Regions from separate parts of the Paenibacillus sp. ClWae2A genome, predicted to be linked through region 1. Evidence: riboswitches for the same ligand, from Rfam matches in the RefSeq annotation. Region 1 holds a riboswitch; the other holds the start of a gene.
The links. Region 1 has a riboswitch for glycine ahead of gcvT (glycine cleavage system aminomethyltransferase GcvT). Riboswitches for the same ligand answer to the same signal wherever they lie in the genome.
Positions count from the first base shown of each region.

Region 2: linked by a shared signal. The riboswitch ahead of sdaAB (L-serine ammonia-lyase, iron-sulfur-dependent subunit beta) and the one ahead of gcvT (glycine cleavage system aminomethyltransferase GcvT) in region 1 are both predicted to bind glycine.

Region 1 is NZ_JAULSQ010000008.1:90,672-102,819, reverse strand. Features, by position in the region: gene QVE09_RS21705 (endonuclease MutS2) at 1-1,914, shown strand, start outside; gene QVE09_RS21700 (cysteine-rich CWC family protein) at 2,053-2,304, shown strand; gene QVE09_RS21695 (mannitol-1-phosphate 5-dehydrogenase) at 2,365-3,510, opposite strand; gene QVE09_RS21690 (PTS mannitol transporter subunit IIA) at 3,507-3,941, opposite strand; gene QVE09_RS21685 (BglG family transcription antiterminator) at 3,938-6,040, opposite strand; gene QVE09_RS21680 (PTS mannitol transporter subunit IIBC) at 6,079-7,533, opposite strand; gene gcvH (glycine cleavage system protein GcvH) at 7,954-8,346, opposite strand; glycine riboswitch at 8,691-8,813, shown strand; glycine riboswitch at 8,817-8,917, shown strand; gene gcvT (glycine cleavage system aminomethyltransferase GcvT) at 9,134-10,270, shown strand; gene gcvPA (aminomethyl-transferring glycine dehydrogenase subunit GcvPA) at 10,267-11,622, shown strand; gene gcvPB (aminomethyl-transferring glycine dehydrogenase subunit GcvPB) at 11,760-12,148, shown strand, end outside.
Region 2 is NZ_JAULSQ010000013.1:165,497-177,644, reverse strand. Features, by position in the region: partial or broken gene QVE09_RS26685 (collagen-like triple helix repeat-containing protein) at 1-534, shown strand, start outside; glycine riboswitch at 675-799, shown strand; glycine riboswitch at 804-939, shown strand; gene sdaAB (L-serine ammonia-lyase, iron-sulfur-dependent subunit beta) at 1,079-1,768, shown strand; gene sdaAA (L-serine ammonia-lyase, iron-sulfur-dependent, subunit alpha) at 1,758-2,696, shown strand; gene QVE09_RS26670 (YhgE/Pip domain-containing protein) at 2,958-4,172, shown strand; gene QVE09_RS26665 (helix-turn-helix transcriptional regulator) at 4,227-4,739, shown strand; gene QVE09_RS26660 (alpha-glycosidase) at 4,882-6,636, opposite strand; gene QVE09_RS26655 (response regulator transcription factor) at 6,866-7,549, shown strand; gene QVE09_RS26650 (HAMP domain-containing sensor histidine kinase) at 7,663-9,123, shown strand; gene QVE09_RS26645 (ABC transporter ATP-binding protein) at 9,204-10,118, shown strand; gene QVE09_RS26640 (ABC transporter permease) at 10,115-10,831, shown strand; gene QVE09_RS26635 (ABC transporter permease) at 10,833-11,567, shown strand; gene QVE09_RS26630 (acyltransferase) at 11,662-12,148, opposite strand, start outside.

The DNA of each region.
Region 1 (12,148 bases):
GCGAGAGAACTAAAACCGTTGGTAGATGCTCACCTTATTCGGATTCGCCTGGAAGAAACAGCAGAAGCCGCTGCGTTGATTCGCTTCGGGGCCAGTGTCCCCCTCCCTTCACTCGACGGAATGGAAACCATTATGGATCTGCTTGGCACCGGTTATCTATTCAGTGAACGCGACTTCAGTCATCTCGCTCAGTTCCTGCGGAGCTGTGCACAACTGATGAAATACATGGAGGGCAAATCCGAGGCCGCTCCCACCGTCAGTCGTTATGCAGCATCCATGATTCTAATCGAACCTTTGCTGAGTGAGATCGAGCGTTGCATCCATAGTGGACGCATTCAGGATCAGGCGAGCAAGGAACTGATTCGAATTCGTAAAAAAATAACGGTAAATGCGGAACGCATGAAACGAAAACTTGATTCTCTAGTGAGTAAACATCGCTCCATTATGCAGGAACATGTCATCAGCCAACGGGGAGGAAGAACGGTTCTGCCCATTAAGAAAGAGTTCCGTAAACAGGTGAAAGGCAGTGTACTGGATGAATCCGGAAGCGGGCAAACCGTATATATCGAACCTGTTGAATTAGTAAGTTTACAGATGGAATTGGCCGCTCTACAAGCGGAGGAGTCCCGAGAGGAGATGAGAATCCTCGGTGATTTAACCTCCCTGGCCGAATCGTATAACCGTGAAATCGTCCTCAACACCGAAACGGTAGGTGTATTGGACTTCCTGTTTGCCAAAGCCAAATATGCAGCCACCATGGATGGACGTACCGTTCGAGTCAATACACAAGGCCAAATCAGCCTTCAACGTGCACGTCATCCGTTCATGGGTTCTTCCATGGTTCCCCTTGATTTTGCCATCGGCAGAACGTACTCGTCGCTCATTATTACGGGCCCGAATACCGGTGGTAAAACGGTCGCACTCAAAACGCTAGGTTTGCTAACCCTGATGATGCAATCCGGTTTGCTTATTCCGGTAGAAGAAGGTGGCGAGATGGCTGTTTATAACGAGGTAGCGGTTGATATTGGTGATGGGCAGAGTTTGGAACAAGCACTCAGTACATTCTCCGCACATATTCGCAATATGATTGGCATACTGGAACAGGCCAATACGTCAACTCTGGTGCTCATTGATGAGATGGCTTCCGGGACAGATCCCGGTGAAGGCGTCGGACTTTCTATCGCCATGCTGGAGGAACTTCACAGCCGCGGAGCAACCGTTGTGGCAACAACACATTTTGGTGAAATCAAACATTTTGCTGCTGCCACCCCAGGATTCGAAAATGCCCGTATGGAATTTGACACCGTTTCTCTCCAGCCGCTGTATCGATTGCTTATCGGAGAAGCTGGTGAGAGCTATGCTTATTCCATCGCATTGAAACTGGGCATGCCACAGCGAATAATCGAGCGATCCAAGTCCCTGTCCGATCAAAGTATTTCAAGAGATCGTACATTCGTGTTCACATCACCCCCTTTGGAAACTCCGGCCCTGACACCTGATCGTTCCGTTACAGAAGCAGACGGCCCAGCAGAGTTATCCAAGCGGAATCAGTCGAAGCATTCAAAGGATTCAATCGCTCTCCACAAAAAGACAACAACCAGAGAGTCCGATTCTCCTGCTCCTGCCAAAACTTTTCGCAAAGGAGATCGGGTGTATGCGGCCTATCTTAATCAGTCGGGCATCGTCTGTGATGTGGAGGATAGCCGTGGAAATATCGGGGTCATGCTACGTGGACACAAAGTTAAAATCCATAAGAAACGCCTGACCCTGCATATATCTGCCAATGAGCTATATCCGGGTGACGATTATGACTTGGACATTGTGCTAGAAACAAAGGAAAATCGAAAGAAGCGTAAGTTGATGGGACGCAAACATGTGGAAGGTCTGCAAATCGAATTACCGCCTGAAGAATAGCCGATGGGAGAAACAGATGTGGTGAACTGGAAGTCATATTTACAGAGTGAAATCCATAATCACCGGCGTATTTCTGTTATACTGGGACCAGTATGTTTACTTCAGCTCGTAGCTATTCCACAGGGAGGGAAGAACCCCATGTCTGCAGAACAAGACGATCAAGAGCACATCCATATCGATGTTCTTGTCTGCCCGTTATGCGGCGAAGCTAATCGCTGTTCCTACGCCGCAGGACATCCTCATTCGGAATGTTGGTGTAACCGGGCTACTTTTCCCGAGGGTGTATTCGACCGCATTCCGGCAGAGCAGCGCCGAAAATCGTGTATATGTCAACGCTGTTTGGATGAATATACCGATAAAAGACAACCAAAAGAAGAGCCACACAGTTAACAACTGTATGGCTCTTCTTCATCATGCATCATCTATACTGTTAGCTGGCTACCACTGTTCTTACATTTGGTTATACTGGGCAACAGCCTGTTCAAGCACCGGATGATGCTCATCCATGGACGTATAATGGTGGAGGGTTGCTGTAATCCCCTTCTCGCGGATCATGCCCTGCAGTTCAACTGCTTCCGGATCATCGGAGACGTCGAACTTGCAGGCTGCTGCCATGCCCATAGTCAGATAGGTCGTTTCGGTTCCATCCGCATAGGCCTGAAGGGCCGGGCGAACCAGACGATCATTTTGAGACAACTTGCGCAGCGGGGAACGACCAACTCGAGTAACCTCATCGGTAAGATACGGGTTGACGAACCGTCCCAATATTTTGACAATATACTGCTCATGCTCTTCCGGGTTGAATGCAAAACGCTTTACCAGAACTTTTCCCGTTTCCTGCAGAGCACCGTAGACAATCGATTTCACCTTTTCATCGGCAATAGCCTTCTGAATTGTGTCATACCCGTGTACATTACCAATATACGCTGCAACGCAGTGTCCTGTATTAACAGTGAACAGCTTTCGTTCGATATACGGCTCCAGATCATCGACATATAGAATGCCCTCAACCGGTTTGAATGCAGGAGCCATCTGGGAACGATCCACCACCCACTCGTAAAAAGGCTCAACCTGTACATGCAAAGGGTCTTCATGATGCTGAATAGGCACAATCCTGTCTACGGCCGAGTCGGGAAAATAAATGTACTGATCTGCAAGGGAACGCACTTCTTCATTGAGCAGAGCATATACATGCTCTTTCAACTGTGTACTGGCTCCAATGGCGTTCTCACAAGCAATAATGTGAAGCGGGTTTTGAGCAGGACCGGAATTCAATCTTTTCTCAAGTCCTTTCGCAATACCTGGTGCAATATGTTTCAGCACACCCACGCCCACTGCAGTTGTAATCAGATCTGCTTCCACAACAGTTTGGGCAACCGTCTCCAGTTGGGTTCCATCGATTGCATTTACACCTGTGACGGTCTCCTGATCCTTGCTCTCGTTAGCCAGTTCCACCGTATATTGCCCCCGTTGCTGAAGAGCGGTTACCAAGGTCTGATTCACGTCGGAGAAAACCACCTCATAGCCAGCACGGGAGAGGATCAATCCGATAAACCCGCGTCCAATGTTACCTGCGCCAAAGTGTAGGGCTTTCATAGCTCCATTTCACTTTCCAGAATTGCGATAACTTCTTCGGCTGTTTTTGCCAGACGCAAGGCCTCCATATTCTCATCCTCAGCACAGATCACCGCGATGCTAGTCAAGATCTCCATATGTTCCCCGCCTTGAGCCGCGATACCAATGACCATATAAGCCTTTTCTTCGCCAAAATCAACACCCTGTGGATACTGAATGACAGAGATACCTGTGGATAAAATGAAAGCTTTGGATTCCTTTGTACCGTGCGGAATAGCCAGGCCGTTCCCTACATAGGTCGAGACAATCTCTTCACGTTCAATCATCTTCTCAATGTACTCAGCGGTAATATGTCCCGCATCCTTCAGAATCTGTCCAGCCATGCGAATCGCTTCGTATTTGTCCTGAGCCGTCGCATTCATGATGACTTTATCTGTTGTTAACATACTCATAATGGTTGACCTCCAATTTCGGTTTTACTACGATAAAATCCAACAAGTTCCTGGGACAGGTAATGAATGAGTTCATCCCTGATTCCCTTTTCCAGCAATGTAATCATTTCTTCCTGCAATAACAGGGCGCTGATCTCACTGAGAACCTCCAGGCTTTCCTTGGATAATTCTCTGGGACCAAGCATCAAGAGGACATGGGTAACTCCTGCCGGATCATCCGGCGTACGAAGAAGTGGCTCAGTGAGTTGAAACAAGCTAATGGACGGCCTGTAAATCCCCTCACTGCGTGTATGAAACAGCGCAAGTCTTGTGCCGGGAATCTTCTGACTCCCCACTGCTTCACGTGCCTCCAACCGTTTTGCGATCTCCCCCGGTTCCTTCAACACACCAGTTCCATGGAGTACGTTGCACATCGCATACACCGATTTATAGAATCCGATATCCTGGTTATCCAGCGGATAAACCTGAAACTTACCAATAATTCGGACGATTTCAACTAAAATAGCTTCCATTCCATCAGGGTCAGAGTAACGACTTGTCGTCTGAACCTCTGTTTCACGGGGCTTATTATGCTGTCGTTGTAATGTTGTTGTTCGGATAAAATGACGCAGACGTTCGCTCTCTTCCGCAGTAAGCAGTGGACTCACTTTGTAATACTGATGCTCATCCATCGGCAGATCCACAGTAGATAAGACAAGATCATATTGATCTGTAGGTATCCGGGCAGCCTCGTACCAGGACACGCTATCCATGATCCGAATCTCGGGAATCTCCTTGGATAATCGGCTGGAAAGCATGCGTGATGATCCAATTCCGCTTGTACACACGATGATCGCTCTGATCTCCCGTTTCAATGCACGTAACCTCTCGATGGAAGCTCCAAAATGCATGACCAGGAAACCAATTTCCTCATCAGGAACTTCTGTACCTGGCCAAGCTTGATGCACGGATTTTTTGACATCTTCAAAAAGTGAATCATAATCCTTGCGAATCTGCTGCAAAAGCGGATTACGAATCATCTGTTGTCCTTCAATTCGCTCCATTACAGGTTGCATATGACCAAGCAAACCTTCACGAAGCAAACGATCCTCATGAAAGGCGTAATGTGTCCTCGCCTGCATCTGATCAATCAGTGAATGTACCCTGTCCAGTAAAATCAAGTCGTCTATTGGCAACAGCCGCGAAGAGTGAATCCGCTGCTCTGTCTCAATTAATAGTCTATGAAAATAAGCTTGCTCATCTTGGGAGAATGTCAGCCCCAGCTCGGTCGATAACACACCACACAAGCGGGAAGCCATATAAGGTGGAACCTTCATTTCATCCTGCTCTGCGACTTCATCTCCCTTGTTCTCCAGGGGAGGTATACGGCCAATGCCAAAGCCTTTACGAATACGTACAACCGCTACGGATAATTGAATCAGCAGCTTCATGTATTGCCGTTCCGGGATGTTCTCCAGCCATTCGATATCTGGTTGCCATAACGCATTCTCGACCGTAAGCACATCACCGTGCCCAATCATATCCAACAGTTTTTGGTTTGCGATGGAGCCTCCCTGTTCTGGCTGTCTTCCGAATAGGTCGGACTCATCCAGAAATTCGAGAGCAAGTGCAGCTATGGCTGTGCGATGAATCGTCTCACTTCCGTTAATCTTGACGCCATATCCACGTCTGCGAACCAGCTTCAGTCCCGCCTGACGAATTCGTGACTCCAGATCGTCCAGATCAGTGGTTACGGTGGATACGGTCACTTTCAGATCCGAAGCCAAGGCGAGTAACTTTACAGGCTCCGGTTCATCCAGCAGGATGCAAAGCATGAAGAGCTTACGCTCTTCCGGCGTAAACTCTACATATTCTTTACCCTCTAGTTGCTGGCGCAATATAGCCAGATCATCGGAACCAGCATCAATTCGGATACCGGTTCCTGATTTTTTTTCCAGCCTCATGCCCAAAGGTTCAAGCCATTGTTCAATCATTTGCAGCTCCCGGTGAACCGTTCGGGTACTGACCTTTACTTCAACGGCGATTTCGCCAGCAGTTACTTCATGTGGATGCTCCAGCAGGAACTCCACGATTTCACGTTGTCTTTTGGTAATACTCATATCTCAGCCTCCGGCTCAGGGAAAACGAATGCGTGCAATTACTTTAGACGTTCAACGAGCGCATCGTATTCCGGGCTTTTTAGGAAGTTGTCGATGGATATATGTTCTGCGTTCGGCGCAACGGAGCGGGCACGATCGGTTAATATTTGTTGTGTGATGACCACATCTGCATCCGGCGGGATATCACTGATAGCCGTATTGGTCACCGTAACGTCAATCCCCTCTGCCTTCATCTTCTTGCGTAGAATGGAAGCACCCATGGCGCTCGACCCCATCCCTGCATCACAGGAGAATACAATTTTCTTCACGTCTGTTTTGACTGTAGAAGAAGCCGTATCTGCGGCTCTGTCTGCTTCACGATGGTTAGCCGTAATGCCAGCGTTTGGAACGGTTCCTTGACTCTTCATATCTTTCATCCGACTGGATGCGGACTCCAGATCTTCGTCCTTTTGTTTACCCGTTTTCAGCAACACTGCTGCTACCAGGAAGGAAACGACGGCTGCTACAAGCACCCCTGCGAGCATTGGCAGATATCCACCTTTCGGTGTTAAGAGGAAATAAGCGATAATACTACCCGGTGATGGTGCTGAAACAAGTCCTGCTCCAGTGAGCATGAATGTTAATGTACCTGCGACGCCACCCGCAATTGCGGCAAGAATCAGAATCGGTCTCATCAAAATGTAAGGGAAGTAGATCTCATGAATTCCCCCGAAGAAATGAATGATAACGGCACCTGGTGCAGAAGATTTGGCCATTCCGCGTCCGAAGAAACAGTAAGCAAGCAAGATACCAAGTCCCGGACCCGGGTTCGATTCAAGCATGTATAATACGGATTGCCCTAACTCTCTCGCTTGATCTGTTGCAATTGGTGTCAGAATCCCGTGGTTGATTGCATTGTTCAGGAACAATACTTTACCTGGTTCAATGATTAGGTTGACCAGCGGCAGCAAACCAAGATTCATTAAGCCTTGTACCCCGGCAGATAATACTTTGCTAATTGCTTCTACAGCAGGCCCGATGCCCAGTAGCGCAAAAATCCCCAAGATCCCGCCAATAATACCGGCTGAAAAGTTGTTAACCAGCATTTCAAATCCGGCTCTAACTTTACCTTCGATCGATTTATCAAACTTTTTGATGATCCATGCTGCCAGTGGTCCGGCAATCATGGCACCTAGGAACATCGGGATATCACTACCCACGATGACCCCGATGGTCATAATGGCACCCACGACACCACCACGCTGACCATGCACCATCGTACCCCCGGTGTAACCAATTAACAGTGGCAGCAAATATTTGATCATCGGATCGACTAGCTGCGCAAGCGTCTCGTTAGGGAACCAGCCTGTTGGAATGAACAGAGCCGTAATTAATCCCCAGGCGATAAACGCTCCCATATTCGGCATGACCATACCACTCAGGAATCGGCCAAAACGCTGAACACCTACCCGTAGCCCACCTTTGGAATTGGACGATTGGTCCAAATTACTCATTGTATTATCCTCCTTGGATCAAGTGATTATGATTTATGAAAGGGGTATCATTTCTCCCCTGCTGTAATCCTAAGCGAGAATGCTCTCCTGTTCAATGAAATGAAAGCGTACTTTCGTCATGAACAATGATGACAACATTAGGTTATGTAATCGTTTTAATGGATGCATAATGGCTGAACCCATTGGTACACAAGGCTTTTCTTGCCTATGACTTTTATCATTTCCAAAATCAATTTCTAACCTATAGCTTGGTCTAATCAGGCGATTCACATCCACAATCTGCTTCAATCCGCATTGGAAACCATTCTCGGAAAGCACAAAAAAACCTGTGCAAGCCTCAGGCTCACACAGGTCGAAACAATATGAAGTTCATTTCAATTCATTATAAAATATATGTTAATAAGTACAAGTTCGTTGATACTATTCTTCCGTATGTTTACGATACGCGTCTGCATTCATCAATGTAGACAATGCTGCTGTCAGATCTCCCTCAACACGGATTTCAATCATCCAGCCTTCCTCGTATGGAGAGCTGTTGACAAGTTCAGGGGAGTCCTGCAACGAATCATTCACTGCAATAATTGAACCAGTGACGGGAGAAAACAAGTCCGAAACCGTTTTGACCGATTCGATCGTTCCAATGCTGTCCTCTGCTTTTACATTGGTTTCAAGGTCAGGCAATTCCACAAACACAATGTCACCCAGCTGATGCTGCGCGAACTCGGTAATGCCAATACGTACAGTATCCTCCCCTACGGTTTGCACCCATTCGTGCTCTTCACTGTACAGGAAATCACTTTTCAATTCGCTCATCGATATCCGCCTCGCTTTTCATTAAATGAGTGCATGCGTTCTTTGACCTTAACCTTTTTCCCAGAACATAGCGTATGATATTTTTGATTCAAATGTCAAGATACCTCACAATTTATTTATTGATCACCTCTAAATCCTGTAACCCGATTACACTCTTTCTTCATATACTGGTGAATATTAGAATAGTAAGCGTAGTCTTTTTAAATACACGAACAATAACATTTAAGATAAATTAAATATTCGGTTTTTAGTTATGATCTATGACATCGTTCTTGACATCGGTAGTGGATTCACGTTTTAATGAGAGGAGTAAATGTGTTTATTGGACTATGTTATACCCGCGGATGAATGTAAAGGGAGAGATTACCCGTGACACCCGATTCGGGATGTACATGAGGTAACGCCGAAGGAGTAAACCACCGATAAGCGGGGGTGAATCTCTCAGGCAAAAGGACTTTTACGGGACGCAACTCTGGAGAGCATCTATTCGCCCTGAGCGGGCGTTATGATCACCCAAGGGGAAACCTGCTGCACAAGGCAGCGGGGTAACTCTCAGGTACAAGGGACAGAGCCTTAGAATACAGCGTGCTACTTGGCATGCCGATTCTTTGGCCTGTCCTTTTCCTTTTTCCCAAAAAACGAAAAACAGGATTCAGATCAGCGCTGCCATAGCTGCCTTACCATACTTATCTACTAAAAATCTCTGCTGAAAAATTTAAAAATACCCTGGTTCATTGATCCACGATTGTATATCCGGCCGGCTGACGGCCCATGACGAGGTGATTTGATGTCCGATTTGCTTAGAACACCACTCTTCCCACTCTATCAGCAATACGAAGGCGTACGGTGCATTGATTTTGGAGGCTGGGAGCTTCCGGTACAATTTAGCGGAATCCAGAAAGAACATGAAGCGGTGCGTGAGCGTGCTGGACTGTTTGATGTATCCCATATGGGCGAATTCACAGTACAGGGTGAGCAGGCTGAAGTTTTTTTGCAACAAATGATGACCAATGATGTGACCACGCTCGTTCCGGGTCAAGCCCAGTACACCCTGATGTGTTACCCAGATGGCGGTGTGGTGGATGATCTGCTCGTGTATAAGCTGGAAGATCAGCATTATATGCTCGTTGTTAACGCCTCTAACATCGACAAGGATTGGGCGTGGCTGCAAGAGCACTTGATCCCTGGCGTGAGCATGACCAACGATTCGGAGCAGACGGCGCTGCTCGCCTTGCAAGGACCACTGGCTGTAGACATTATCGGGAAAGTTACAGATACGGATGTATCCTCGATTGAGCCTTTCCATTTTGTACAGCAGGCAGAGGTATGCGGCGTTAAATTACTGTTGTCCCGTACCGGTTATACCGGTGAGGACGGCTTTGAACTATATGTACCTGCGGACCAGGCTGCTGCGGTGTGGAATGGATTAATGCAAGCCGGTGAAGGTCACGGACTCGTACCAACCGGACTTGGTGCCCGGGATACACTGCGCTTTGAAGCAAGGCTCCCCCTGTATGGACAGGAATTGTCGGCAACCATCTCTCCACTCGAAGCTGGCGTAGGTATGTTTGTGAAGCTGAATGCGGGACCTTTTATCGGACACGAAGCCTTGTTACAGCAAAAAAATGACGGGCCTGCCCGCAAATTGGTCGGCATCGAAGTGCTGGAGCGCGGTATTCCCCGCCCTCATTATCCGATTTACGCCGAAGGCGTACAGATTGGCGAAGTTACTACAGGCACACAATCACCTACATTGAAGCGTAATCTGGGGCTTGCTCTCATCGACAGTAAATACGCTGCGCTGGGAACCCCGCTTGAGATTGAGATCCGCGGCAAGAAACTAAAAGCCGAGGTCGTGAAGACCCCTTTTCATAAACGGACACGTACGTCAAAGACACCTACTCAAGGAGCTGACCAAGCATGAGCAAGCACCGTTACATTCCCATGACTGAGCAAGATCAGAGCGCCATGCTCGCAACCATCGGTGTGGATACGCTGGAGGAACTGTTTCAGGACATTCCAAAAGAGATCCGTTATCAGGGAGAGCTGCCTGTATCCTCCAAACTCGATGAATATGCACTGACACGTCACATGTCCAAACAAGCTGGTGCCAACGCCAATTTCGAAACACACGCCAGCTTCCTCGGCGCAGGCATATATGATCATCATGTTCCTTCCGTCATCAATCATGTCATTTCCCGTTCCGAGTTCTACACTGCCTACACACCTTATCAGCCTGAGATCAGCCAAGGTGAACTACAGGCCATTTTCGAATTTCAATCCTACATCTGTGAATTAACAGGTATGGCTGTAGCCAATGCCAGCATGTATGACGGCGCAACTGCCTTTGCAGAAGCCGGTAATCTGGCCGCAGCAGCAACACGTCGCAAACAGCTTATCGTATCCCGTACCGTTCATCCGGAAGCCCGTCAGGTATTGCAGGCGTATGCGCATGGATTGAGCCTCGAAATTGTCGAGATTGGTTATAAGGATGGAGCCACTGATTGGGATGCCCTGCAAGCTGCCATATCGGACGATACCGCTGCTGTCATGATCCAGAGTCCAAACTTCTTTGGTGCTGTGGAAAATGTAAAACAAGCGGCTGACCTCGCGCATGCGCACAAAGGCCTGCTCGTTGTAAGTGCTAACCCGCTATCGCTGGGTCTGCTGGAAGCCCCAGGCAAGCTGGGTGCCGACATCGTTGTTGGCGATGCGCAGCCCCTCGGTATCGCCGCTTCACTCGGCGGCCCGACATGCGGATATTTCGCCGTATCCCAGCCTCATATGCGCCGAATTCCTGGCCGAATTGTAGGCCAGACAACCGATCGCAATGGCAAACGTGGATTTGTACTCACACTGCAAGCACGTGAGCAGCATATCCGCCGCGAAAAGGCGACCTCCAACATCTGTTCCAACCAAGCTTTGCTTGCACTCAGCGCATCTGTGTACATGTCCATCATGGGTAAACAGGGCATGATCGATGTCGCGGATCTGAATTTGCAAAAGAGTCATTACACCCTCAATACATTAACTGCGATTCCTGGAGTTAGCCTTACTTTTAATGCACCAACATTTAATGAGTTTGTTATTAAGCTTCCTGAAGGAACAGACTTGGATACTCTTCAGTTGAAACTGCTGGATGCAGGCTTTATTGGTGGCTACGAACTCGGACGTGATTATCCGGAGCTTGCCGGACATATGCTGATGGCTGTTACGGAACGGCGCACTAAGGAAGAGATTGACGAATTCGCACGTGCATTGGAGGGATCGCTGTGACTCAGGAAACGACGACGACAACGACAACATCGGTACAAGGACAGTCGGAAACAGGTACCTCTGTCTCCAATTCGGTTCAACCTGAGACTGTTACAACATGTAGTACGCAAACCTTATCTCCTGCTCCGGAACAATCATTGATTTTTGAACTCAGCAGCCCTGGGCGTGTCGCTTATTCCTTGCCAGAATGTGACGTTCCTCGTCAGGCTGCCGATACGTTGATTCCCCGGGAAATGCTCCGTTCGGAAGCAGCAGCACTGCCGGAAGTGTTCGAGGTAGATGTTATTCGACACTATACTGCGCTGTCCCGTCGTAACTTCGGTGTAGATAACGGATTCTATCCACTGGGCTCTTGTACAATGAAATACAATCCAAAGATTAATGAGGATGTTGCACGTTATAACGGTTTTGCCAAAATCCATCCGTACCAGCATGAATCCAGCATTCAAGGTTCACTTGAACTGTTATATACGTTGCAAAACGACCTTGCAGGTCTGACAGGTATGGACGCTGTAACCCTGCAACC
Region 2 (12,148 bases), on a different contig from region 1:
GCGACCGGAACCACTGGGGCTACAGGAGCGACAGGCGTGACGGGAACAGCCGGGACAGCTGGTGTAACGGGAGCAACGGGAGCGACCGGGGCCACTGGTGCAACAGGAGCTACCGGATCGACAGCAGCAGCTGCTCCTGCAGATTCTTCCCTGTTTGCTGATAGTCAGACAACGGCGTTGCCTCTTCCATTGACCGGTGAAACAACCATTCAGACCCTCAATGTACCCGTGGTGGCAGGTCAACGCGTTAAAATCGATAATAGTACACAAGTAGCAGTAGTTGTAGGGTCTAACTGGAGTATTGCGTATAACATTAACCTGAGGCGTAACGGAGTTCTAATTAATCAATTGCAACTCTCAAGGACCGGGAATGCTGCGGGAACGTTGAGGTTTCTTTCTTCTAACACTTACGTGGATACTTCTCCTGCGACAACGACTAACGCATATACGATAAGTATTGAATTTACGACAACCAGCAACGTCACGAGTGCCTCAGCGGAAGTGAGAAATGTGAATGCTATTCGCTTCAGTTAAAATAGACATTGGACTTATGGTAATTACACGTTACTTTTGTTGACATATATGATATTGTACATTACTCTATGGGTATACACGATCAAAAATTTAGAAATGTACCATTCCGATTAAGAATCAAATTAAGATAATACAGCGGATGATAACGAGCGGGAGAGACCTGAGTTAGCTGAGCAAAATGGCTAGTGTTCAGGCACCGAAGGAGCAAGCTGCTGCGCACCCGGTGCAGTGGTTAATCTCTCAGGTAAATGTACCATCGTTGGACGCAACTCTGGAGAGTGCGCGAACTGCGCCACCCAAGGGGTATATGATCAGTCATTCCGGTGACCTTGTCTGTAACCACAGGCAGTGCACCTTGTCGTGAGACACTGCTGATCGTGAAACTCTCAGGTATCGAGGACAGAGAGAGGGCCTAAGGCCTTCTGCTGTCCTTTTTTGATGTCATCATATCCAAAATAAGGGACATTGTGGATGGAACTCCTGGATCGAAATGACGAATACATTTTACAAATATGAATCATGATTATTAATGGAGGGTTACAAGGTGCGATTTAAAGATGTTTTCTCAATTATTGGTCCGTCGATGACGGGGCCTTCAAGTTCACATACAGCTGGAGCAGCAAGGTTAGGGAGAATTGCTCGTCAGTGGCTAGGGTGTACGCCTGAACGTGCCCGGCTGACGTTATACGGTTCATTCGCTGATACGTATCAGGGGCACGGAACAGATCTGGCACTGATCGGCGGTCTGCTGGACTATGTCACAGACGATCCACGTATCCCGGATGCGGAGCGATACGCAGAGGAAGCGGGCATGGAGGTTGAGTTTTATACAAGTGGCCTGCCTGCTCCTCATCCAAATACGGTCAAAATTGAGTTGTGGCATGGAGAACGTGCCTGCTCCTTGATCGGTGCATCCATTGGTGGTGGTAGTGTATCGGTGCATTCGATGAATGATTTTCGTGTTCAGATTAGTGGTGAGTTTCCGACACTTGTTCTGCGGCATGCAGACAAAGCAGGGGTGCTTGCGTCGGTAACGTCCACGATCAGTTCATCCGGGGTTAACATCGGCTATATGCAGGTGGACCGGAAAGCCCGTGATGGCGAAGCACTTACCGCGATGGAAATGGATGGTGTGCCTAATCCTGATATGCTCAAGCGTCTAAAGGAGCTGGACCATGTGCTGGACATTCGTGTTATCGATTTGAAGAGAGGAGTTGATTCGGATGCGGTTTAAACATTTGCACGAGCTGAATACGATCTGTACAGCAGAATCCAAAACCATCGCTCAGCTAATGATCGAGGAGCAGGTTCAGGAGACCAATACACCGGAAGCGGATGTTGTGAAGCAGATGTCTGAATATTATCAGGTGATGAAGGAAGCGGTACGCAAAGGGTTAACGGAAGATACAACATCACGCAGTGGATTAACAGGTGGAGACGGTAAAAAAATGGCCGAGTACATTCGCAAGGGTGAGACTTGCTCAGGTGATGCTTCCGCACTTGCCATGGCGTATGCCCTGTGTGTATCTGAAGTGAATGCCTCCATGGGCCGGATTGTGGCAACACCAACGGCAGGTTCCTGCGGCATTATCCCGGGTGTGTTTATCAGTTCACAGGAGCGGTTTGGCTGGACGGACGAACATTTGGTGAACGGGTTGTTCTGTGCGGGAGCAATTGGTTATGTTATTGCCAACAATTCATTTATCTCAGGTGCGGAAGGTGGCTGTCAGGCGGAAGTGGGTTCCGCGATTGGCATGGCTGCGGGTGCCATGGTTGAACTGCGTGGAGGTACACCGGAGCAGGTCGTTCATGCCGTAGGCTTGGCGTTAAAAAATACACTGGGCCTGATCTGCGATCCGGTCGCAGGCCTCGTTGAAATTCCGTGCATCGTCCGTAATGGACTGGGTGCAGTTACGGCGCTGGCTGCGGCTGACATGGCCCTGGCCGGAGTGCGTAGTGCCATTCCGTCAGATGAAGTCATCGACGTCATGCTGGAAGTAGGCAGTGCGATGCCGAGCCGCCACCGGGAGACAGCCCAGGGCGGGTTGGCCCAAACGCCAACAGGCCGCAAAATGATGCAGAAGCTGGCTAAACCAAAGGCAAAGCGTGCCGAGCCTGAGCCAAAGTCCCCTGCTGGAAATGATGTAGAACCTAAGGTGTAACAGGGATTGATATGAATTAAATCTAACGCTAACCCGTGGAACCTTGAGCCTTGATTATTACAGTTGAAGTAGAGCTCCCTGCGTGATATGAAAAGCCGATACCAATCTTCCTAGTGAAGAGAGGTATCGGCTTTTTTTGTCTTTATCCAACAAAGAAAAATAAAAATATTGACGATCTATATATCAAGTTGATATATTAACAAATGTTATATATCAACTTGATATATATAAGGCGAAACAAAACTAAAGGAGATGGATAGAATGAAAGGAATTATCCAGACGAGTCTGCTGTTTTTGAAAAATGGAGCTACTATTGTGGGTTTAATTACGGCCGTGCTGTTTCAGGTGTTTTTTAACATCATCTGGCTTAGTGGATACGATCACGTTAATGAGAGAATGACTGAGCTAGCTGTAACTATTGTGAATGAAGACGGGGCTGCAGCTGAGCCTTTGGCCGAGTCTTTGGCAGCGGGTCTGAATTTCGAGATCAAACCATCTGAATCGATACAAGAAGCGAGACAGATGTTAACGGACCGGGATGTATACATGATCATTGAGATTCCATCAGGTTTCATGCAGCAGGCAGAAGACTTGTCGAAGCCGATGGCAGTTAAGTATGTGATGAACGAATCGAATGTGGCTACCGTGAAAAGTGTGATGCAGAACGTAGCCGCACAAGTTACAGCGACATTGAACCGTGAAGTACAACAGGAGGCTATTCACGGAGTGCTGAATCAATCCGGTATGACTGCTGATCAGGCCGATGCGTTGGCGCTGGGGTTATCTTCACGTGTTGAGGCAGAGGTGGAGCGGCAGAATCCTGTTGATAATTTTGCTTCCTCGATGGTACCGATGTTGATTGTAACGGCTACGTTTACCGGAGCGATGTTGCTAACCATGAATCTGCAAAAGGTTTCTGGTGAACTGAGTGGCAGGGCAGGGAAATGGGAGCGCTTCTGGGCACGTAACATCGTTAATCTTGGTGCGGCATTTATCGTTTCGCTCGTTGGCTCGGGTATGATGCACATTATGGGGGTATCATCAGCAGACGGTTGGTTCATGTTATGGCTGTTCCAGTTACTAATCACCATATCTTTTCTATTCATGGCTCAATTGAGTTTGCTGTTGCTTGGCAATGCTGGAGCTTGGTTAAACAGTGCGCTGTTACCTCTGCTTATGCTGTCCTCGGGATCAACGATTCCGCGAGATGTAATGCCTGAGTTCTACCAATTTATCGGTCATTATCTCCCAGCGACTTATGCTGTAGAAGGGATGATGAACCTTGTGCTCGGAGGAAACGGAATCGGCCGGGATGCGATGTTGCTCGCCGTAATCGGTGGTGTAACACTGACTCTGGGTGCGCTTTGCACCTGGATCAGACGCTCCGGCCCGGTACGTTCTGAAGCTCGTAGGGAGGACCAGCCTGCTGCTGTGCCTGTTGCACTGAAAGCAACCGTTTCGTCATCTGATCATTGAACAAGGGGTACTGATTGTGATACGTTAAGGGGAATGGAAAGGAGCGGTACACCGATGAACACGCAGCATGTCATCCTCGGAATACTGCACAATCAGCCAAGTTCCGGATACGAGATCAAGCAGTACTTTGAACAATATTTTTCATTTTTCTTTGATGCCAGCTTTGGCACCATATATCCTACACTTGCGAAGATGGAAAAGTCAGGATTGCTGACTAAGGAATCGGTGAAGCAGGAAGGGAAACCTGATAAGAACGTGTATTCATTGACCCCTGAAGGAGCAGCGCAATTTCACGCCTATTTAATGAGTCCTTTGGAAGCTGAGGTATTTCGTTCTGATTTTCTGATGCGTTTGTACTTCGGAGAGTTGGCGGATGAAGATACCGTAACGGGTTGGATCTCGACCCAGTTGAAGCGCAAGGAATTGTTATATGCTGAACTTCAGCGCCAGATGGAAGAATTCGGTGAACACATTTCGCCTGCACAGCGTCTGTGTCTGCAAGTGGGGCTTGTACAATATGAGGCCACCATCCAGTTGCTCAAGGAACAGCTGGTTCAGCCAGAGTAATCCATGGTCATAATGAATAACGTCAAAATCAAATAGGCACTCATCAGATCCGGAACAGGTCTGTGAGCGCCTATTTGGTTTTTATATTCCGATGAAGTGCACCCATGTCCGGTCTTGCATAAAAGCAAATACATCTTGGTGTTTATGTGAGACTAGTACTCAGTACGGCATATCCATACGCGGGCAGTTCAATGGCGAGCACGCCATCTTCCTTGGCGGTACGATGGTTTCCGCCGAATAACTCGGTCCATTCCTCGTCACCAGCCTCCAGCTCGACAATAGCCGTCTCTTCTGATCGATTGAACAGAACCAGAATGCGTTCCTCCTCATTTTGCCGCTCAAATACCAGTTGGCTGCCATCAGGACGAGCCTGCAAGAAACGAACGGTGCCTTCTGCACGCAGGGCAGGATGAGCATGACGCAGGGCGATCAGTTTCTGATAAAAGTCGAACAGCTCTCGGTCCTGCTTCGCTTCATCCCATTCCATGCATTTACGGCAGCCCGGATCATGTTCGCCGTCCATGCCAATCTCGTCTCCGTAATAGATGCACGGAGCACCCATATAACTGAACTGGAACAACGCAGCCAGCTTCATCTTGCGCTGGTCACCTTCACACAGCGTGAGCAGCCGCGGGGTATCGTGGCTGTCCAGCAAATTAAACGCCACTTCGCTGGCCTGAAGCGGGTAACGGGACAACTGTCGCCCGATGGAGTTCGCGAACTGTTCGGCGTGCATCGTATTTTTCACAAAGAAAGCATTCACGGCATCGGTAAACGGATAGTTCATAGACGCATCGAACTGGTCGCCTTGCAGCCAGGAAGAAGACTCGTTCCATACTTCCCCCAGAATATAGGCATCCGGATTAGCGGCTTTGACTACACGGCGGAAATCACGCCAGAATGCATCATCCACTTCGTCTGCCACATCCAGTCGCCATCCGTCCGCACCCACTTCCTTGATCCAGTACTCGGCAACCTCCAGCAGATAGGCCTTCACCTCGGCATTCTCCGTATTCAGCTTTGGCATGTGCGCTTCGAATCCGAAGGTCTCATAGGTAGGAATGCCTTCCTTCACGTCCAGCGGGAATTCATGTACATGGAACCAGTCCTTGTATTTGGATTGTTCTCCGTTCTTCTGCACATCCACAAACGGCGCAAATGTCTTCCCGGAATGGTTGAACACAGCATCCAGAAGTACGCGAATTCCACGTGCATGGCACAGCTCGACAAGTCGTTTCACGGTATCTGCATCACCAAAATGCCGATCTACCCGCAGGTAGTCTTCGGTATCGTATTTGTGATTGGTGGTGGCTTCGAAGATGGGTGTGAAGTAGATCGCATTAATGCCAAGATCGCTGATGTAATCCAGGTGGTCGATCACGCCCTGAAGGTCACCGCCGAAGAAATTGAAAGGTGTCGGCTCGCCACCCCACGGCTCTACCTTTTCTGGACTAATATCCGGGTTGCCGTTGGCAAATCGTTCTGGAAAAATTTGATAGAACACGGCATCCTTAACCCATGCAGGGGGTGTGAATACAGCTCCGGCATGAATATAAGGGAACTGGAACATACGACCCGGATCGTCCGGTTCTTCTTTCTGGAAGTCCGTCTCGGTCATCCAGATCTGTTCGTCTCCGTTTTTGAGCAGAAAAGTGTACTTCAATCGGTGGTAGGGAGGTTTCACCTCACCCTCGTAATAATCGAACATGGAGTCAGAGGTGAACTTCGTTAAGGGAACCAGCGCTTTGGTTGCATCCCACGCATATTTATCCCCGGTCAGGGCATGTACCTCGGTCAGATCATTCTTTTTGGCACGCAGGCGCAGGTGGATTGTATCTTGGTCATAGGCATAGGCCCAGTTTCGTTTCGGTTGATGATAGATGGCTTCCAGCAGCATAATGAAATTCCTCCCGTCAGGTGTAGAACTGATATGTACTTGGTAGACTTGATTGATATAACAATCCTCCACGTTAATGGATAAGTTATAATTAGCATGTGTGGTCACGTATAGGAATTCAACATTGTTTCAACAAGACATGAATCCATATGTTATAGACAGCTTTTATTATGATGATGCTCAGATATATCATTAACCCAATGGGGACAGAAAGGAAACGAATATTCGGATGAAAACCAAACTGTTATATATTGAAGATGATACGGAAATTGCGACTTGGGTCAGAGCCGATCTGGAGGAGCGCGGTTATGAGGTGGTATGGCTGGGCAGTGGCGAAGGTGCAGCGGAGGCTGCTGTTGGTTGCTCACTCATTATTCTGGATGTCATGCTGCCCGGGCTGGATGGATTTACGGTGGGCCAGCGACTGAAAAAAGAACATCCCGCCGTGCCCATTGTCATGCTCTCGGCCAGAACGTCCATTGACGACAAATTGCATGGTCTTGATTTTGCCGATGACTATGTCACCAAACCATTTCATCCCGATGAATTGGCAGCGCGAATTGAGGTCCAACTGCGTAAGGCGGGAACTGCGGTCTCATCGGATTCAGCTCTGAAGCTGGATCATCTCTCCATCTATGAGAAGGACAACCGGATCGTCAATGAGGAGACGGGGGATGAGATTGTTTTATCGGGAAAACAGTTCCACATCTTCGCCTATCTGCTACGACATATGGGCATGATTCGAACCAAAGAGCAGATCTATGAAGCCGTCTGGAACGAGCCCTATCTGGATGGAGACAAGACTTTGATGGTACATATTCGACATCTACGCGAAAAGCTGGAGCTTGATCCGGCCAATCCGGTCGTTATTCAGACGGTCCGCGGTGTGGGATATCGTGTGAAGAAGCCATGATCCGACGGTTCAGAGCAAGGAAGACGATGAATGGAGAATGGAAAGGAGAACCGCGCATAGATCCTAAGCATAAGCAAACCAAGCAGGGCAAGCTACGCTTTGGGCGGTCCTTGATGTCCAGATATATCATCCTGATTCTGGCGGCCGTATTATTCGTGCCCGTCGTTCTGCCGATCATATCCATCATTTATGTGGTCGTGGTGAATAACACAAATACGAATCAAACGGCACCCTATGGTGATGTTACCCGGATCAGTAACCTCTGGTCGCGTGAAGCAGAAAATCTAGATGGTGCTTCAGATGAGGAAATTAAGGCCCGTTTGGAGCAATTACATGCATCTTATCCCAAATCTTCCATGTATCGTGTGAATGCTAACGGTGAAACCCTCTTCATTATCGGTGGTGAGGGTGTAACCATTCAGAAATCCACATCCCCGGACGGCAGGACAGACACAACATTGAGATGGTCACTGGACTCCGGGCAAACGGCAGAGACTCGAATTCCAGCCATATGGAATGTGAACAACACAATACAATTCATGAAAGAAGCTTCCTTTCGCGATCCATTGACTGTAGTTGCATATATTGGCGGGGCTGAACAGGACAAAGGACAGGGCTTCATGATCATTGAAGTGCCCCGATCACTTCTGCAAATGACACAGAGTAACTGGCCGATGGAGCTCCTGTATCTCGGCATTGTCATGATCATCATCTTTCTGAGCTTCATCATGATGTCGATTCTCTTCTTCGCACGCATTCGCAAACGACTTATTCGTTTGCAGACGGCCATGATGACCACGGGCAAGGAGGGCATCCCGCTTCCGGTAGATATCCGCCGGTCAGACGAAATTGGTCAACTGGAGGAATCATTTAACCAGATGGTGTATCAACTGTCCAACAGCCGCCAGCGTGAACGCGAGGAAGAACAATTACGCAAACGTCTCATTGCCGGGCTCTCCCATGATCTGCGTACCCCGCTAACGGTGATTCGTGGACATATGCATGCTTTGCACAAGGAAGAGCTGAGCGAGCAAGGTGACCGTTCATTACATCGCATGGAATCGAAGATGGAGGACCTCGGTGGGCTCATTGACAACATGTTATCCTACAATTTGCTCACAAGCGGGAAATATACGCTGAAGCTGGAAGAGAAAGATATGCTGCGGATTGTCAGGGAAACGGCGGCGGCCTGGTACCCGGTCTGGGAGAAAGAGCAATTTGAAATTGATATTGACCTGCCAGAGGAACCGCTGATCTGGCATATGGATGAACAGGGCATGCGCCGTATTCTCGATAATCTGTTCCAGAACGTGATCCGACATGCTGCCAGCGGGAAGTATATTGGCATATCGACCCAGGAGATTCAGGGTGAGACAGCCATCGTTATTCAGGATCGGGGTCCGGGAATGCAACAGGATTCCGACACCAAAGGCACAGGTCTGGGCTTATCCATTGTAGATCTGTTGATTCGTGAGATGGGACTGCGCAAGCGGGTAGACAGTTCCGATGCGGGTGTCCAGACATATATCTACAGTGGTAAGGGAAACAGTGGAAACAACCAACCGCTGAGATAGCTTTTTTAAACTAAACTTAAACTAGAGACTACTTTGGCTTTAACCTTGGAAGGTTACGATAGTTCCGAGGTGATCATACAGTGAGTGAAAATATTATTCAAACGGCGAATTTATGGAAAACATACCGGGACCGTGCAGCGGTCCGTGAACTTGATCTGCATATTAAAAAGGGAGATATTTACGGCTTCCTCGGTCCCAACGGTGCCGGCAAAACAACAACGATTCGCATGCTTCTCGGCTTAATTAAACCAACCAAAGGCGTGATCCGTATCTTTGACAAGGATATCCGCAAGGATCGCATGGATATTCTGCGCCGTGTGGGCTCATTGGTCGAATACCCGTCCTATTACGGACATCTGAACGCAGTAGAGAATCTGGAAACCTTGCGCCGCATTATCAATGTCCCGAAATCAAGAATTGCTGAAGTGCTATCCATTGTAGATCTTACTAAGGATGCCAAACGTTCAGTGAAGGGGTATTCCCTTGGGATGAAGCAACGTCTGGGGATTGCCAGCGCTTTACTGGGTGAACCGGAGCTGCTGATTCTGGACGAGCCAACGAATGGGCTTGATCCTGCCGGCATTCAGGAGATTCGGGAACTGATCAAACGCATGCCTCTGGAACATGGCATTACCGTTCTGGTTTCCAGCCACTTGCTGAGTGAAGTCGAACAGATGGCAAGCCGCGTTGGTATTATCCGTGAAGGCAAGATGGTGCTTCAGGATACCATCGCAAGTCTGCATAGTCAGACGGGTAGCTCTATCCGGTTAACGGTTTCCGAGCCGGAAGAGGCTATGAAGCTGGCGAGAGAACAGGGGCAATTTGGCCAGCGACAAGGATCTGCGTTAACGTTCCCTTATATGGATAACAGTTCAGTGGCACTGCTTGTGCGCCGATTAATTGAGCAGGATCATGATGTGTATCGTGTAGAGGAACAGCGTCAGTCGCTGGAAGATCTGTTCATGCGGGTCATTGGCGAGGGGGCTTCCATATGACCGGGCGTGCATTATCGTCAGACTGGCTCAAGATTCGGGGGAAAGGGATCTGGTTTCTTGTCTTTCTGGCCCCTCTTGGATTGACAGCGATGCAGGCGCTTAATTTTGGCTTACGGTTGGACTATCTGAAAGAGCAGTATGCAGATAACCTGTGGGGCGGATTATTGGGCAATGTGGTTGTCTTTGTGCCCTTGTCTCTGATGCTGGGAGCAACCATTCTCAGCTCCATGATTGCTAATGTTGAGCATGAACAGGGATCGTGGAAACAGTTGCTCGCGATGCCGATTTCCAGACCAGCCGTGTATTTAGCCAAGTTCTTGCTTGCTTGTGTGCTGCTGGTGATCTCCTGCCTGCTGCTAACCGCAGGAATTGTAGGTCTGGGTCTGATCCTCGGATTCCATGCCAGTGAGATCCCTTGGACACATGCGATCAAGCTGGGGCTATTGCCTTTGGCTGGTGCACTTCCGGTGTTGTCACTGGAGTTGTGGCTTACGATGGTTAACAAAAATCAGGCGCTTCCCGTCACCCTGGGCATCGTTCTCGCGATAACGGGCATGTTCTCGCTCAGTATCTCACCGAGCTTTCCGCTCGCATGGGCACAGATGGCCTGGAATGGGCCCAATCCATACCTCTATGCAGGCATGGGAGCAGGTCTTGGGATATTGATCCTGTTGATAGGTATGGTGCATTTTAGCCGGAAGGATGTGGCCTGATATGAGCTTTGCGACAACGTACTTCCGAATTTTGTCCGCTGAACGATTGAAAATGGGCAAGTCACCCATATGGCTCCTGATTCTGCTGAGTCCACTCATTGCGCTGCTCATCGGACTGTTGTCCACGCCATCGGGGAATTGGCAGGTATTGATGACCACGATGGTTTTCCTGCACGGATTGTTATTGTTACCGATGCTGACTGGTGTGTTTACGTCCTTTGTCTGCCGTTTCGAACATGCAGGGGGAGGGTGGAAACAGATGCTGGTTTTGCCACTCACACGTTCAGGTGTATATGCAGGTAAGCTGACGATTGTACTCATGCTTCTGGCGGGTACGCAAGTATTGTTGCTGATGTCCATTCTGCTGGCAGGCATGGTTCACGGCATTACGATGCCGGTACCTTGGGGATTCTTGGCGAGCAAACTGCTGCTTGGGTTGCTGGCCTGTGTACCCTTGTCTGCCTTGCAGATGTTTGTTTCCCTGGTGTGGAGCAGCTTTGCCGCACCGCTCGCGCTGAATTTTGCACTGACAGTGCCGAATATTCTTATCGTAAACTCGGCTACATATGGGCCGTATTATCCATGGGCACAACCGATGATTCTGATGACACCAATGGATGGGGGAGGTTTCGGAGCCTATAATGTACCACTGATGACAATGCTGGCAGTTGTCGGAGGCAGTGCTGTTATTTTTATTGGAATCGGCATGATGTATTTTGCAAAAAAAGAAATCTGAATAATCCATTACGCACTTGGTTATCGTAGATCAAAATCCTCTTTAAGCAAAACATGCAAAGCTCTATTGTATGTATGCTTCAGGAGGATTTTTTCTAATGTCTTACCCACCCATCATGAATGGTCAGCTCCCGAATGATTTTGGCTGGTGCCCCGGCTACAAGTGTATTTTCGGGTACATCTTTGGTTACCGTACTTCCTGCTGCCACGACTGCATTTCTGCCAATGGTCACTCCGGGCAGAATGAGCGCGCCTGTACCGATCCAGACATTATCCTGAATCACAATTCGCTTGGCAGTCTGGCTCCCGTCATCCAGAGAGTCAATCCGGTGATAGGCACTGTCAAATATGCTTGTTCGAGGACCAATCATGACGTTATTGCCGATGGTCACTTCAACGTTAGCGGCAATCCCCACACCGGCATTAATCATGACGTCATCGCCAATCGTTAATCGCGCGCCCTTGACCACGGTTAACTGGGTTCCCCAAGGTTTGCCTATGATGTTAAGTCGCTTTCCCACCTGCAAGTCACCCAATCTATTCAGATAAACCTTACCCCGAATTCGTGGCAGCAGGCCCATA